One region of the Peribacillus sp. AS_2 genome, then DNA from elsewhere that is predicted to be linked to it. Evidence: predicted binding sites of a transcription regulator. Region 1 holds the regulator's gene; the other holds the start of a gene.
What was found. The regulator Rex, encoded in region 1, represses fermentation and respiration genes when NADH is low (regulators of the CRP and FNR family bind a similar motif). The targets are predictions, from matches to a motif close to TTGTGAAATATTTCACAA.
Positions count from the first base shown of each region.

Region 1 (8,280 bases):
TGGTAGCCTTGTAAATATTGTTCAAGCCAAGAGAGGGTTTCGATATCCAAATGGTTCGTCGGCTCATCCAGAATCAATATATCCGGTTTCCTTAAAAGCAGCTTACCTAAGGCAAGCCTTGTTTTTTGCCCGCCGCTTAAAGTGGAAATTGGGGTAGAATAGTCAAAGTCGGCAAACTGAAGACCATGCAATACGGAACGGATATCCGCTTCATATTGATAACCTCCCTTCTCTTTGAATGCCACCATCAAAGTGTCGTATTCATTCAGCACTTTTTGGTAAACCGTTTCGTTTTCAAAGATATCAGGTCTGGCCATATCAGCCTCAAGGCGACGCAGTTCCTTTTCCTGCTCTATAAGGTCAGTGAATACAGTAAGCATTTCATCCCAAATGGTCAATGCGGATTCCAATCCAGTATCCTGGGCCATATAGCCGATGGTGACGCCTTTTGGTTTGATTATTTCACCGCCATCATGGGAAAGCTGCCCGGCAATGATTTTTAGCAGAGTGGATTTGCCGGCGCCATTTCGGCCGACAAGGGCAATTCGATCTTTATTTTGAACTTCGAGCTTCATATTTGATAAAATAAGTTCAGCTCCATAATATTTCGATAGTTGATTGATTTGTAATAAAATCATAGATTTCACCTCAATTGATTACTGTTAGTTTAACGTATTTTAGTTATTATCGGCAACAGCTTGGTTCCAAGCTGAAAGAAAAGCTATTACATAAAGTGGAATAATAGTGTATGATTTAGGAGGGGTTACTTAAATGGGAGACTTAACGCATTTTAATGAACAGGGCAGGGCCAAAATGGTCGATGTGAGTGCTAAGCCTGAAACAACCCGGACGGCAGTGGCTCAGTCGAGCATTTTATTGAATGATGAAATATATGAATTGGTCACGAACCATAAAATGAAAAAAGGTGATGTACTGGCTGTTGCACAAGTTGCAGGAATCATGGCCAGCAAAAATACATCCAATATAATTCCGATGTGCCATCCCATTGCTCTGCAAGGGGTCAATATAGCCTTTGATTGGGAAAAAGAAGAACAAGGATATAGGCTTAGGATTGAAACGGAAGCTAAGACAAAAGGGAGTACAGGTGTGGAAATGGAAGCGTTAACAGCTGCATCCGTGACTGCCTTGACTGTTTATGACATGTGTAAGGCCATTGATAAGGGAATGGTGATCGGGCCTACATTCTTAGTGGAGAAAACAGGCGGAGTGTCTAGTAGCGATTATAAAAGGCAAGTAAAACGAACAGATAGAGATTAAGTTGAAAAGCATGTGTGAAGGCGGGGAAGAACAATGAACCATGACCCAAAGATACCGCAGGCAACAGCCAAAAGGTTGCCATTGTATTATCGATTTTTAAAGAACTTACATTCCTCAGGCAAACAAAGAGTTTCCTCGGCTGAGCTAAGTGAAGCCGTAAAAGTGGATTCTGCTACCATTCGCCGTGATTTTTCCTACTTTGGCGCGCTTGGGAAAAAAGGCTACGGCTACAATGTCAATTATTTATTATCCTTCTTTAGAAAAACACTTGATCAAGATGAATTGACCAAAGTCGCTTTAATCGGAGTGGGAAATTTAGGAACCGCTTTTTTAAATTACAATTTCATGAAAAATAATAATACAAAAATTGAAATGGCTTTCGAAGTATCTGAAGAAAAGGTCGGCAAGCGAATAGCTGATGTGCCCATCTACCATATGGATCAAATCGATACACTATTGCAGGAAAATAATATTACTGCAGCGATATTGACAGTGCCTGCACAGGTAGCCCAGACGATAACCGATCGTCTAGTCAAAGCTGACATAAAAGGAATATTGAATTTCACACCTGCACGGCTGACCGTGCCGCCATCCATAAGGGTCCACCACATTGACCTGGCCGTGGAACTTCAGTCGCTCATCTACTTCCTGAAGCATTATCCGGTAGTGGAAGAAGCGGCTTTGGAGGAATGAAAAAACGCTGCATTTATGCAGCGTTTTTTTATTTTTTCTTATTTTTTTGTGCGGCTTTAATCTTAAAGTGCAGCATGATCATGCGTAATCCCGATCCAAAATCAAGGGTCGCAATAAGGACAAGTATGTAGGCAAAGAGTCCCCATCCAGAAGAATTGACGGTTTGAATTGCGATAGCGGTAAAAAGAGCCCCTAAGCCTGCATAAATGATGCCCATGAATAATGGTGATTGACGTTTCATAATAAACCTCCGATGAAGGCCTGTGCAGTATCTAGCATCTTCTCAATATCCTCCCGATATACCACTTGAAGGATGATAACAAGCGTGTTCATCGCAATATGAGCGCTCATGGAAACGAGAATGCGGCCTGTTTTCGCATAAAGGAAAGCAAAAGTGAAGCCCATTGCCGTATATAAAAGAAGATGTTCAAATTCACCATGCGCCAAGCCGAAAATAACTGAGCTGATTAAAGCAGAAATAAAGAAGTTAAAGCGTTTATGAAGTGATCCGAAAATAATTTTACGGAAAATTAATTCTTCCAATATAGGTCCAATTACTGAAGTGACGAAAATGACCATGGGGACTTTGTAAATGAGTGAAATGAGTTGCTGCGTATTTTCAGATTCAGACTCCACCCCAAGCATTTGTTCAATGCTTCCGGCAATGCTTTGCGCAAAAAGAGCCATGAACACTCCTGCAATTGCCCATAATATGGACATGGATACGGAAGTTTGGTTTCTCGTGTCCAGCTTTTCCCTCATATCTTTTCTCATTAAAAAAAGAATCAGGAATAAAGCAGCGAGAAAACTGAAAACTATCCAGTATGCTGCAGATTTCACTTCGAGTTCATCAGCCGGCATTCCGGTATAAGACCCGATCAGCATGAAAATGGGTACCCCGACAATACTGGATAATTGCATGGCAATATAAGTGATGATGACGAACCAATATTCTTTTTTCAAAAATGAAAACTCCTTTTATAGTCACCCATCCGCTTGGAACGTTACTGACATGGGGACAATCTATAAACGCATACTACAAAATGGTATCAAAAATTGGGGCAGAACACCACTTAAAGGTACCCCTAACATGACATTTCAATGACTAAGTTTAGGAAATCATTATGCTAAAGTAGTATACCCGTAATTTATCAGAAATTAATAAAAAATTTTCAATAAGATACTTGCAAAAAAGGCTCGGTTTATTTAATATTATAAATGTGTTAGCACTCGATGATGATGAGTGCTAATAATCATGAAACAAATTATCAAGAGAATATGAGGAGGTTGTTTCACTTGTTAAAACCATTAGGTGATCGCGTTATTATTGAACTAGTTCAAACTGAAGAAAAAACTGCAAGCGGTATTGTTCTTCCTGATACTGCTAAAGAAAAGCCACAAGAAGGTAAGGTAGTAGCAGTTGGTACTGGCCGTGTCCTTGAAAATGGCGAACGTGTTGCTTTAGAGGTTGCCCAAGGCGATCTAATTATCTTCTCAAAATATGCAGGTACTGAAGTTAAATACGAAGACACTGAATACTTAATTTTACGTGAAAGCGACATTCTAGCTGTTATCGGCTAATTATACATCATACTTAACTGAACGAAAATTTTCTTAAATTTTAGGGAGGTACTTATAAATGGCTAAAGAAATTAAATTTAGTGAAGAAGCTCGCCGCTCCATGCTTCGCGGTGTGGACGCACTTGCAGATGCAGTTAAAGTAACGCTTGGACCAAAAGGTCGTAACGTGGTTCTTGAGAAAAAATTCGGTTCGCCGCTTATCACAAATGACGGTGTGACGATCGCTAAAGAAATCGAATTGGAAGATGCATTCGAAAACATGGGTGCGAAATTGGTTGCTGAAGTAGCAAGCAAAACAAACGACGTAGCTGGTGACGGTACAACTACTGCAACGGTTCTTGCGCAAGCGATGATCCGTGAAGGTCTTAAAAACGTAACAGCTGGTGCGAACCCAATGGGTATCCGTAAAGGAATCGAGAAAGCGGTCAATTCAGCAATTGCAGAATTGAAAGCCATTTCCAAACCTGTTGAAAACAAAGAATCAATCGCACAAGTTGCTGCCATATCTTCAGCTGATGAAGAAGTGGGCCAACTGATTGCGGAAGCAATGGAGCGCGTTGGTAACGACGGCGTCATCACAATCGAAGAGTCTAAAGGTTTCACAACTGAGTTGGACGTAGTAGAAGGTATGCAATTCGATCGCGGATATGCATCTCCATACATGGTTACTGATTCAGATAAAATGGAAGCTGTCCTTGAGAATCCATATATCTTGATCACTGATAAAAAAATCACGAATATCCAAGAAATCCTTCCTGTACTTGAGCAAGTTGTACAACAAGGAAAACCGCTATTATTGATTGCTGAAGATGTAGAAGGCGAAGCGCTTGCAACTCTTGTTGTGAACAAACTTCGTGGAACATTCAACGCTGTTGCGGTTAAAGCTCCTGGATTCGGTGACCGTCGTAAAGCAATGCTTGAAGACATCGCAGCTCTTACAGGCGGCGAAGTAATCACTGAAGAAATCGGACTTGATCTTAAATCTGCAACAATCGATTCATTAGGCCGTGCGTCTAAAGTGGTTGTTACAAAAGAAAATACAACGATCGTTGAAGGATCTGGAGATACAGCTCAAATCCAAGCTCGTGTAAACCAAATCCGTGTTCAATTAGAAGAAACAACTTCTGAATTCGACCGTGAAAAATTACAAGAACGCCTTGCTAAATTAGCTGGTGGTGTAGCGGTAATCAAAGTCGGTGCAGCTACTGAAACAGAATTGAAAGAACGTAAACTTCGTATTGAAGATGCATTGAACTCCACTCGTGCCGCTGTTGAAGAAGGTATCGTAGCTGGTGGTGGTACAGCACTTCTTAACGTATACAATAAAATCGCTGAAATCCAAGCGGAAGGCGACGTAGCAACAGGCGTGAAAATCGTTCTTCGTGCCATCGAAGAGCCTGTTCGTCAAATCGCTCACAATGCTGGACTTGAAGGCTCTGTAATCGTAGAGCGCCTTAAAGGCGAAGCAGTAGGCACTGGCTTCAACGCAGCTACTGGACAATGGGTGAACATGATCGAATCAGGTATCGTCGATCCTACTAAAGTAACTCGTTCAGCTCTACAAAATGCTGGTTCTGTAGCAGCAATGTTCTTAACTACAGAAGCTGTCGTTGCTGACAAACCAGAACCTGCTGGTGCTGGCGGAATGGGCATGCCTGACATGGGCGGAATGGGCGGAATGGGCGGCATGATGTAATCATTCGCTAAATCCCTTAATGGAGGGGTTTAACGAGGATTCAGTCATGAATGCTCACCTAACATGTGAATATCTTTAAAGTTGAAGGCCTCTCACAGTTTACTGTGGGGGGCTTTTTTCTTTGTATTTGAATTCTGTATGTCCTAATAGTTGTTGATTTTTTTAATTCCTACTACATCTTCAATCAATAGTGAAGTGTAGGTATGTCTAAAAGGCAAGCTGTTTCTTTTAGAAACAATTTCATGAACCTTCACTATTAAGATAATTCAATCAATCTTTTGTCAATAAACTTGTAAATAATGGTGAGATTTTATAAAGGTAACTAAATTGAAATAGGCAGGGTTAAATATGTCCATTCGAATTTTAAATAGATAGATATGAAAAATTTGAATTATTTATTTATTCCTCCTTTTATTATAATGAAATTAAGTCATTATATAAAAATCTTCCAATTAATTTGATAGAGAGGTGTGTTTGTATTGCGTATTATTGAAAGGTTTTCTGAAATTCCTACAACATGTATATCAGATACTATGAAAGGACTTAATAACTTATCTCCTACCATTAAGCCAGTTAAAGATGATTATCGAGTTGCAGGGAGAGCTTTTACAGTAAAAATGCCTGTAGGTGATAATCTTGTTGTCTTAAAAGCAATTCGTGAGGCTAAACAAGGTGATGTGTTGGTTATTGATGCAAAAGGAGATACGTATCGAGCGATAGCAGGTGATTTTATTGTTGGTATGGCTCAAACATTGGGGATTAATGGGATAATTGTAGATGGAGTAGTTCGAGACCTTGAAGGTATTAAGGCATTGAATTATCCAGTGTTTTGCAAGGGAACAACTATTGCTGCAAGTGGAAAAGCGGGCATGGGTGAAATTAATGTCCCCATTTCCTGCGGTGGGACAACGATACATCCGGGAGATATTGTTGTTGGTGATATTGATGGAGTAGTCGTAATTCCTAAACAGTTAGAAGAAAAAGTTTTAGATCAATCATTAGAAAAGCTAGAAAAAGATAATGAGCGAGCAGAGAAAGTTTCAGGTAATCGAGAAGAAATAAGAAAATATCTAGATGAATTTATTTTAAATAAATAGTTTTTTGAAAAAATGAACATTTGAAGGAATAGAAGGTAACACTCTATCCTTTCAAATGTTTTTTTTATGAAATTTAAAGTGAATAAACATTTAAGGTTTTTACAAAATCCACAAATGCCCGGACAACATTCATATCTACTGATTCTTTATAATAAAACATCCATGTTTTTTGGGTTAAGCTATTCCCTTTCTTATCTTTTAAGTCAATTTTATGAATATCTTTAATGCCATCCAAAAAAAGAGAAGGCATAATAGCATAGCCCAACCCGTTCAAAACCATTTCCTTACAAGTATCACCTTGGTCAACTGACATCGCGATGTATGGAGGCTGGGAATAATGTTCTGCCCACCAATTTTCAATGATTTGCTTATAGAGTTGATCTGTTCGGTAGTCGATTCTAGGGAGATTGGGAAGATCAGATAGGTTTATTTCATTTCTAGACACTATACAAAGCTCTTCTTCAAATAGTAAATGCTTTTCATCCGGCCAACTATAATCTCCGCGGATAAATCCGACATGAGAAACTTGATTATAAACTAAATTGAAAATATCTTTGCTATAGCCTGTGTCTACTTGAAACTCAACATCCGGATATCGTTCTTTAAACAACTTTAATAAGAGTGGTAACTTATATTTACTAATAAAATTGGAAACACCCAATCTTAACGTTCCAGATACACTATGGTTAAAATTTTCTAGATCTTCTTTAATTTCGCGGAAAGAATTGAGCATTTCTTCAGCACGCTTAGCTAAATATTCTCCTTCTGGAGTGAACCGCACTCCTTTTATTCCCCTATCAACAATTTTAACCCCAAATTCCGTTTCGATTTGCTTAAGGCGTTTTGTTAGCGTTGGTTGTGCAATAAATAGGCTTTGTCCGGCCTTTGTAATACTTTTTTCATAAAATAATGTATGTAATATAAGCCAGTCACGATCATCCATTTGCTTTAACTCCCTTAATTTTATCTTTATTTTAAAATTGTTTAACTATTCATTCAATTACACTTGAACAATAACATAAACAGTAAAATTTGAAAAATGACCGATGATTTAATATATAAAAGTTTCATGGCAGCCTATGAAATATTGATATTATTCGCGTAAGGAAATTTAAAATAAAATGAAGTTAATTAGTAATTACCAAAGGGGTTGAACGAAACTTGTTTAATGGAATTGAAGAACGGTTTAATGTTCGGTCAGAGATTGTCATTAATGAAAAGATATATAGTTATTATCGAATTGAAACATTAGAGGAAAATGGATTAGGGAATATTTCTCAATTACCTTACTCAATAAAAGTATTATTAGAGGCTGCCATCAGAAATTATGACGGTGTAAGTGTAACTGAAGGGCATGTGAGTACATTAGCGAATTGGTCAGTCAAACGAGAACTAAATCAGGAGGTTCCTTTTAAACCCGCACGTGTTCTTCTTCATGATACAACTGGATTACCAGCAATGGTTGACTTAGCCGCGATGCGTGAAACAATGAATCACATCGGTGGAAACGTAACGGATATTAATCCATTAATACCGGTAGATCTTGTAGTTGACCACTCCGTAACTGTTGACTATTTCGGCAGACAGGATGCGATGCAGCTAAATGAAAAGCTTAATTTTGAAAGAAACATGGAACGTTTTCGTTTTCTCCGCTGGGCTCAGGGCTCCTTTAATAATTTTTCTGTAGTTCCTCCAGCAACAGGGATCATGCATCAAATTAATATGGAGTATCTATCATCAGTTGCAGCCACAAAGGAAGAAAGTGATACCACAGTAGTGTATCCTGATTCACTTGTAGGAACAGATTCACATACAACGATGGTGAATGGACTAGGTGTCGTGGCTTGGGGAGTTGGAGGAATTGAAGCAGAAGCAGCAATGTTAGGTCAGCCAGTCTATTTTGTAATCCCAGAAGTAGTTGGATTCAAATTAACA
Region 1 is NZ_JAPTGA010000013.1:137,241-145,520, reverse strand. Features, by position in the region: gene OTG27_RS20945 (ABC transporter ATP-binding protein) at 1-638, opposite strand, end outside; gene moaC (cyclic pyranopterin monophosphate synthase MoaC) at 772-1,278, shown strand; gene OTG27_RS20935 (redox-sensing transcriptional repressor Rex) at 1,312-1,971, shown strand; gene OTG27_RS20930 (YdiK family protein) at 2,000-2,212, opposite strand; gene OTG27_RS20925 (CPBP family intramembrane glutamic endopeptidase) at 2,209-2,934, opposite strand; gene groES (co-chaperone GroES) at 3,268-3,552, shown strand; gene groL (chaperonin GroEL) at 3,611-5,248, shown strand; gene OTG27_RS20910 (RraA family protein) at 5,782-6,345, shown strand; gene OTG27_RS20905 (LysR family transcriptional regulator) at 6,419-7,288, opposite strand; gene acnA (aconitate hydratase AcnA) at 7,507-8,280, shown strand, end outside.

Region 2 (8,280 bases), on a different contig from region 1:
ATTTTTAACAAACTTAAGATAATTGTCACAATCAAAACCGGCAATGTCAATTCATCATCTCCGCTATATTAATTAATTAATTCTTATATAACTTTTTATATCAAAAATGGCTGATCGTCTTCTTAGTTGATGTGTCCCTTCTATTAACGTTTTACCCCAGTAACACATTGCACTTAAACACACTGGAATGCTTCAAAAGTGAAAATCCCCATTTATAAATATAATGTTGTGAAATGGTTATACTAAACAAATGGATAGCCACATCCTTGTTAAGCAAACTTCCATGAATGAAATGGATAGGCCGGTATAAGAATTAACATACAAAAAAACTGGACGTCATCAAGACGCCCAGCTTTTCCAGAATCGATTATTGGTATCCCCAAATCATAGTTAGCATTGTACCGAAAATTGTAACCAATGCAACGAACAATCCGTAGTAAACGTTTGTGTAAATCGATGCTTTATCTTCAGACTCTCCTGCATGCATGAACATAACAAATTGAAGTGCTGCTTGCATGAAAGCTGTAACAAGTAGGATGATCATAGCCATTTTAAGTGAGAGATCAAACATAATAACTGATAATGCGACCAAAGTCAGAACTAGCGAAAAAGCAAATCCCATAACTTGGCCCCGTGGGAATAATTCTTTCATATTACATCATTCCTTTCAGGTAGACGAAACTGAAGATGAAAATCCAGACAACGTCCAAGAAATGCCAGTAAAGTGAAAAGATGAAAGCCTTGTTTGTTGTCTGTGGAGTCATACCGCGTTTTTTAATCTGCATGGTGATGAAGGTTCCCCAGAATAAACCAAGTGTAACGTGAGCTCCATGCGTACCTAGTAGTGTGAACAAACTAGATAAGAAAGCACTTGTTTGAATCGTTGCTCCTTCATGTACATACTCCACGAATTCATAAATTTCGACTCCTAAAAAGCCTAAACCAAGAATAAGGGTGATAATGAAGAAACCAATCGTCGCTTTCTGCCTGCCAAGTCTCATCGCATTGATTCCAAGACCTATGGTAAAACTACTAGTTAAAAGAAAGATTGTTTGAAACATTAGTGTTGGGACTTTAAAAAGATGTTCCCCTGTTGGACCATTTCCAGTACCACCAACTAAGACAAAATAAGTGGCGAACAGTGTAGCGAAAAGAGCTATTTCTGCTCCCAGGAAAATCCAGAATCCAAAAATCTTTAAGCGATTTTCTTCCGTGCTATATTCAAGTGGCAGCGAGTTATCTATTTTCATTACTTAGCACCTCGCAATTTATTTTCAGTTTCTTCGATCTCTTCAACAGAGATATAACGTCCGTGATCTTTTTCGAATGAACGATGAATCATACAAGCAAAGATACCGATCGTTGCAATGATTGCAATGATCCACATGCTGAATACCAATGCAAAGCCCCAAACGAAGAAGATACAGCTCATGATAAACGGCACGCCACTGTTATTTGGCATATGAATCTTTTCTACTTTACCGCCAAATAATTTAAAGCCTTTTTTCTTTGCATCCCAGAATGCTTCTGTAGAAGCAACTGTTGGCACAATTGCAAAGTTATATTCAGGGATTGGTGTATGTGTAGCCCACTCTAGAGAACGTGCATCCCATGGATCGTTTGAGATATTTCTTGATGCATAACGAGTACTCCAATAGATATTGTACACAATAAGTGCAAAGCCTATTGCTAAACCAATCGCTCCAACGAAAGAGAGCATATTCAATGGACCATATCCCGTTGATTCAGAGTACGTATACATACGACGTGCCTGCCCATCTAAACCAGTGATGAACATCGGGAAGAATGTTACATTAAAGCCGACTATAATGAACCAGAACGACCATTTTCCAATTTTTTCGCTCAACATGAAACCAAACATTTTTGGCCACCAGTACGTGAAACCGGCAAGTACGGCAAATACAGTACCAGGGATTAAAACGTAATGGAAGTGAGCTACTAAGAACATTGTATTATGGTATTGGTAGTCAGCACTTGCCATGGCAAGCATAACCCCTGTTACCCCACCGAGTGTGAAAATCGGAATGAAAGCTAAAGAGTATAGCATTGGAACGGTAAACACGATTTTACCTTTCCAAAGTGTGAACAACCAGTTGAAGATCTTAACACCAGTCGGGACGGCAATTGCCATCGTGGTAATCGAGAAGATTCCATTAACCATTGCACCGTGGCCCATTGTATAGAAATGGTGAGCCCATACAATGAAAGATAGTGTAGAAATAGCTACCATGGAGATAACCATCGAATTATACCCGTACAGGTTACGACGTGCAAATGTCGAAATGATTTCACTGTAAATACCGAAAGCTGGAAGAATAACTATATAAACTTCAGGATGTCCCCAAACCCAGAACAAGTTTGCCCAAAGCATATCGCTACCGCCATTGGCCATCGTAAAGAATTGAGTTCCGAATAGACGATCCATTGTCATCAACGCAAGTGCCACTGTCAATACAGGGAAAGCGAAAACGATAATGAAGTTTGTAATCAAGATAGACCATGTGAACATTGGCATTTTCATTAAGTTCAGGCCAGGTGCTCTCATTTTCAAGATGGTTACGATAAAGTTGATACCAGTCATTAATGTACCAATACCTGCGATTTGAAGTGAAATCGCGTAATAGTTCGAACCGACTGATTCACTGAAATCGTTACTTGCCAGCGGGAAGTAAGATGTCCAACCTGCATCAGGAGAACCACCCACTACGAAAGAGATGTTAAATAGCATTGCCCCCATGAAGAATAACCAGAAGCTTACTGCGTTCAGACGTGGGAATGCTACGTCACGCGCTCCAATTTGTAATGGTGTAACAATGTTCATTAACCCAATGATAAATGGCATAGCCATGAACAGGATCATGACGACCCCGTGTGTTGTAAATACCTCATTATAATGCTGTCCATCCAAAAGACCGTTATCTGGAATAGCCGTTTGAGCACGCATCATAAGAGCATCGACGCCACCGCGGAAAAGCATAAGCAGTGCTGCCAAGATGTACATGATACCAATACGTTTATGGTCAACCGTTGTTAACCACTCACGCCATAAGTAACCCCATTTTTTAAAATAGGTAATTCCGGCAACAACCGCAATCATGGTTAAACCAATGGCAACCATGGATGCATAAATCGCAGGACTTGGATGAGGTACGGCAAATCGATCAAAGTAATCCATACTTTTGTGACTCCTTTCAGGAAAATATTCCTTATCTTGTAAACCTAGTTGTTTTATCGAACGAAATTAATTCTTAGTGATTCATGTTGCTGTGTTCTGAATGTTCCTCGTGTGAATCCTTGGAATCATGTTCTTCAGTATCAGAAGATCCGTGGTCATGACCAGCATTTTCCCCTTCAGGAGCTGGTGAAAACTCTAAGTGAGTTCCAGTGTATGTGGATTGTCCCACATGACCAGGTTTTAATAATTCATTGAATTTTTCCTCAGTAATCGGTTTAGCAGTAGCTTTAATTTCATCTACCCACTTATCGTAATCTTTTGCTGACAATGCTTTAACGTTGAACGTTTGCTGAGCAAAACCTGAACCACTGAAGTTTGAATTTCGACCCATATACTCACCTGGTACATCAGCTGCTAAGTGCAACGTATTAACCATGTCCGACATCGCGTATTTTTGTCCTCCAAGTTGCGGAATCCAGAAACTTGAGATTGGACCGAATGAGTAAAGTTTAAATTCGATTGGTCGGTTAGTCGGTATAAACAGATAGTTGACCGTTTCGATATCTTCTTCCGGATAACTAAAATGCCACTTCCAGTTGGAAGATGAAGCGTAAATAACTAAAGGTTCTTGATCTCCGTATCCTTTAGGTGTTGCCTCAACTTCATTTGTTGTTTTAACAGTAACAACGGATAGGAAAGCGACGATTATAATTGGGATCGCAACCCAAATTATTTCAAGAACCTTACTTCCTTCAATATGAGGCGGTTCATAATCATCACGTTGTTTGGAAGCACGATATTTCATTATCATGAAGATATACAGTACCATAACGACAAGGACGACAAAGGCCATTGTCCATATCGAAATCATAATAACATCTGCTTGTGTTGCAGCTACTGGCCCTTTAGGGTCCAAGACCATTAATGGGTTATCGCAACCGGTTAGCACAGTGGCAATAGTAAAAAGTATAGTTAATAGAGCCCATTTTATTTTCATAGTACTACCCCTTTCTTACATAATAAAATTCCAATTGGTAATTATTCGGACAAAGTGTTACCATGTTCACAAACCCCGACATACCAATATTAATCCCAAGTCTAAAAAAAGACAATACAAAGTGACATCTGTCACATAAAGTTCAATAAAGAGCAGTAAGAAGATGGTAAATGAACGGAAATGTTCGAAAATCTTTAGCAAATGAAATATAATAATTGTTTAATAACATACATATGGAATTCACTTATCATTACAGGATTGCATATATTGCCGGTCCACTATCCATTTATTATTACTCTAATATAATGAAATGAAAATTTCACATTATATTCTCCGTGTTTATTGCCTCAACCTCCCTCAAGAATATGAATGATATTACCTATCCTGTCAAGTAGGTATTTATCGTTGGAAAACATGATTTAAAACGGATTTTTCACACTCGGCCAGGGAAGTTGGTAAATGGTAGCCGCATTGGATATGATGTTGAATCCATGCTTCCAAACTCTATTGATCCAACACTGGTCAATATTATATGTATATAAGGAAACAACGAGTGGGTAAATTGGGCTCTTTCTCATTGCAATACTTATTGCCCTTTCAGTATTCCTAACGAGCCGTTTACCAGTAGTCATAAGTGAAATAATTCAGGGGTCGGCCAAACTTGTTGCAACTAGTGATGTTTATCGGTCAGCAGGACAGGTCTGAATTACAGAAAAGGACATTTGGTTGTTCAATAAACTCCGCCTTTGAAACCCACACTTCCTCATTGAATGAAACTTCAAGTAAAAGTGTAAAAAAAAACCACGAGAAAAGGACTTTTAAAAAATGTCCTTTTCTCGTGGATATAGTTCAAAGTTTAAAGTTAGAACTTCCTGCGTTCGGGCAGTTCGGTTTGGATATCCGAGCACATCGTGTGTATTCCATTAAATGAAAGGGTTGGTCATATTTTTGATACATAACGAGCGCAGTATATTGTATTGAATTAAAAAGTAGCCAACTGATAATTAATCCAAGTCCTCCACAAAATGAAAGCGCATTCAATCATTCGGATCACTTTGACTCAAATTCTTTAGACAGGCGTTCATCCATGTTAGTAAATCTGATGATAGAATGCTCATTATGCTATATTCCTCGTTTTAGTTACTGAATTCTGTACTTCTTTTTGTTTGGGTGTTAGCCTTTGACTTCATTTTTATGATTTTAGTCGTTTCCGGTACAATTCTTTCACCTTTATGTGTTTTCATTACCATTTCTTCTGTCAGGACAAAAAATATACCAACTAGAAAAATTGCAGCTGCGCTTAGTGTGATGGCGATTCCAACGGAGGTAAATATATAATCTTTATTGTAATCGCTTACAATGAAACTTAAAGCAAAAATAATAATTCCGATTACACAACCTGTGCCCGATACCCATTTCACTGCATCTAACATCTTCTGATTAGCTTCCATAATTTCATCCCCTTTCTTTCTATTTTATGACATTTCACAAATTTGTCAAATCTTTTCTATATTTTAACATATCCACAATGGAAACCTTGACAAGTAGAACACGCCACTATTAGCTTTTAGGTATTAAAGACTATATGAAGAATCTAAAAAACAGTGCAAATACACTATCTATTTTTCCGATATAACCTTGTGTTTACTATTAAAAACTTCTAAATAAAAGGCCCCTGATGAATGATCAGGGGCCTTACCTCTTTCTATGGTTTTTGCAAGGTTATCGATACCGTTTTCTCTTCAGTACCTCGGTATACTTTAATTTTTACTTTATCGCCGATTTTCTTATTTGTATATAAGTATTTCCTTAATGCTGCGGAAGTATTTATCTTCGTTCCATCAATCTTAACAATGATATCCTGTTGCTTTAGCCCTCCATTCGCCGCAGCCGATCCCGCTTCTATACTCGTCACCATTACACCGGACTTTACGGCTTCAGGAACATTTTGAATGTAATATTGCGGCAGTTCTTCCATACTGGCCAAGCTGACTCCTAAATATGGACGTGTGATTTTTCCATTTTCAATCAGTTCCGTAACAATCGGAATCACATCATTACTTGGTATGGCAAACCCTAAGCCTTCCACACCGTTTTCAGAAATCTTCAGACTGTTTATGCCGATCACTTCCCCAGCGGTGTTGATCAATGCACCGCCGCTATTGCCAGGGTTGATTGCTGCATCGGTTTGAAGGACATCAAGTGCCCACTCCCCGTCCGCGGTATCGACTGAAATGGTGCGTCCGTTGGCACTGACGATCCCTTGTGTAACCGATCTTGAAAAATCAAGTCCAAGTGGGTTGCCAATTGCCAATACCTCTTCACCTGGACGCATGCTATCAGAATTCCCGAATTTAATTCCCTCTGGTGCTTTCGAGGCATCAATTGTCAAAACCGCTAAATCCGTCAAAGCATCGGCCCCGACAACAGCTGCCGTTGCCTTTTGTCCGTCATACAATGAAATTTCGACTTCCTTAGCTCCTTCAATAACATGATTGTTCGTGATGATATAGGCCTTCCCATCAGCTTTTTTATAAATGACCCCTGAGCCAGTTCCGCTCTCAACCGTTTCGCTCTCCGTGCTTTGCCGCTGGTACGGGTTCTGGCTTTGCATCTCCTGTAAATTCACGACCCCTACAATCGATTTGGATGCTGATTCGACCATCTCTGCCCTATCATTTGAATCCGTACTTGTCGATAACTTTTCCGCCGTGACATTTTTATCCTTTTCAACACTGTCCGTTTGCTGTACACCTGCCGTTTCGGTTGACTCATTCACTGAACTTTTCCCTTGATCTATAAATTCTCCGCCAAATAGAAATACAGATGATGTAACCATAGAAGCAACCGTTCCGGAAACAAGGCTAGTTATCCAGAGAGACTTACCCTTTTTCCGTTCTGCCTTGATTCTGACTTGCTCCTCACCATTATAATTCTCCATCTTTATCCCTCCTATGATTGTCCTTTACTTGCCTCAATCATAAACAGGAATTATTAAAAAATCCTTAAGAAAATAAAGAATTCGGCTATCCTTTAACAAAAATCAAAAAATTTTATCGAATCCTGTATGTTGCCGCACAACAAAATAAAAAGGCCACAACAGGGGCCTCCCATTTCGACCATTCAGTTATCCTTACATGACTTCATAAACTTCTTTGGTCTCCTTATTCACGCCATACCAGCCCCAAGTGGTTTTGTGTCCGCTTTTCTGACTAGGTTCATCTACCTCGAAAACATGAAAAATATAATCTCCCTTTTCGGCATCATGATCATATTCGATTTGCAATTGCGAAAAGTTTTCCATATCCACGTAATCCCTCACAAGCTTCTCCGCCTGAGATTTACTTAATGAACGATCCGAATCCTTGCTTCCTTCTTTGCCTTTTGTATCCGTTCCCGCCACATCTTCTGTTTTGGATCCTTCCTCGGTTGTTTCCTCCGTGGATTTCACTTCATCATTTCCCACTACTGCTTCTATCGTGGCGGAGTCTGATACCGGGTGCATTTCCGCCGCCTTTGAAACCATTTGTTTACCTTCCCGGTATTTTGCTTTATATGCGGTTGCTTCTTCAAAATCTTTTTTGGCCGATTCAAAATCCTGTTCGTCGTATTTCTTCATTCCACTCGCCAGCAAACCTGAAAGATCCATTAACTCCCTTGATTTAGGTGTTTTTGCTTCTTTATAAGCTAATTCAAATGCCTCGTGGGCTTCTAAATAATTTTCCTCATTCAACTGACTTTTCCCTAAATCCATATTGGAATCATAATTCCTTGTTACGCAGCCTGAAGCAATCAACACAAAAAAAACAACCATGATTGACCTCTTCACTATATCACCACTCCATTTGCCATATTATTCTGTAAATCCATCTTAAACCATTTGATAAGGAGTCCGATACCTTTATTTCCTATCTTTTTCATTAAGGAAATGTTTACTTTCATGATTAACTTTTTACAAATAGTGGTACAGAATAGATAAATGCCGGAAAGGGTGATGTGCAGAATGATACAGGAAAAACATACCTACCATGTCGATTTGGTCAGCGGTGACGTACTCGGACAAAAACTTGAAGAGAATCCGAGTTTC
Region 2 is NZ_JAPTGA010000006.1:108,188-116,467, reverse strand. Features, by position in the region: partial or broken gene OTG27_RS12675 (YfmQ family protein) at 1-29, opposite strand, end outside; gene qoxD (cytochrome aa3 quinol oxidase subunit IV) at 368-652, opposite strand; gene qoxC (cytochrome aa3 quinol oxidase subunit III) at 654-1,250, opposite strand; gene qoxB (cytochrome aa3 quinol oxidase subunit I) at 1,250-3,196, opposite strand; gene qoxA (cytochrome aa3 quinol oxidase subunit II) at 3,270-4,193, opposite strand; gene OTG27_RS12650 (hypothetical protein) at 5,330-5,644, opposite strand; gene OTG27_RS12645 (S1C family serine protease) at 5,899-7,134, opposite strand; gene OTG27_RS12640 (hypothetical protein) at 7,327-8,007, opposite strand; gene OTG27_RS12635 (hypothetical protein) at 8,197-8,280, shown strand, end outside.
Region 2: the regulator Rex is predicted to act here: its motif matches at 4,313-4,330, upstream of qoxA (cytochrome aa3 quinol oxidase subunit II).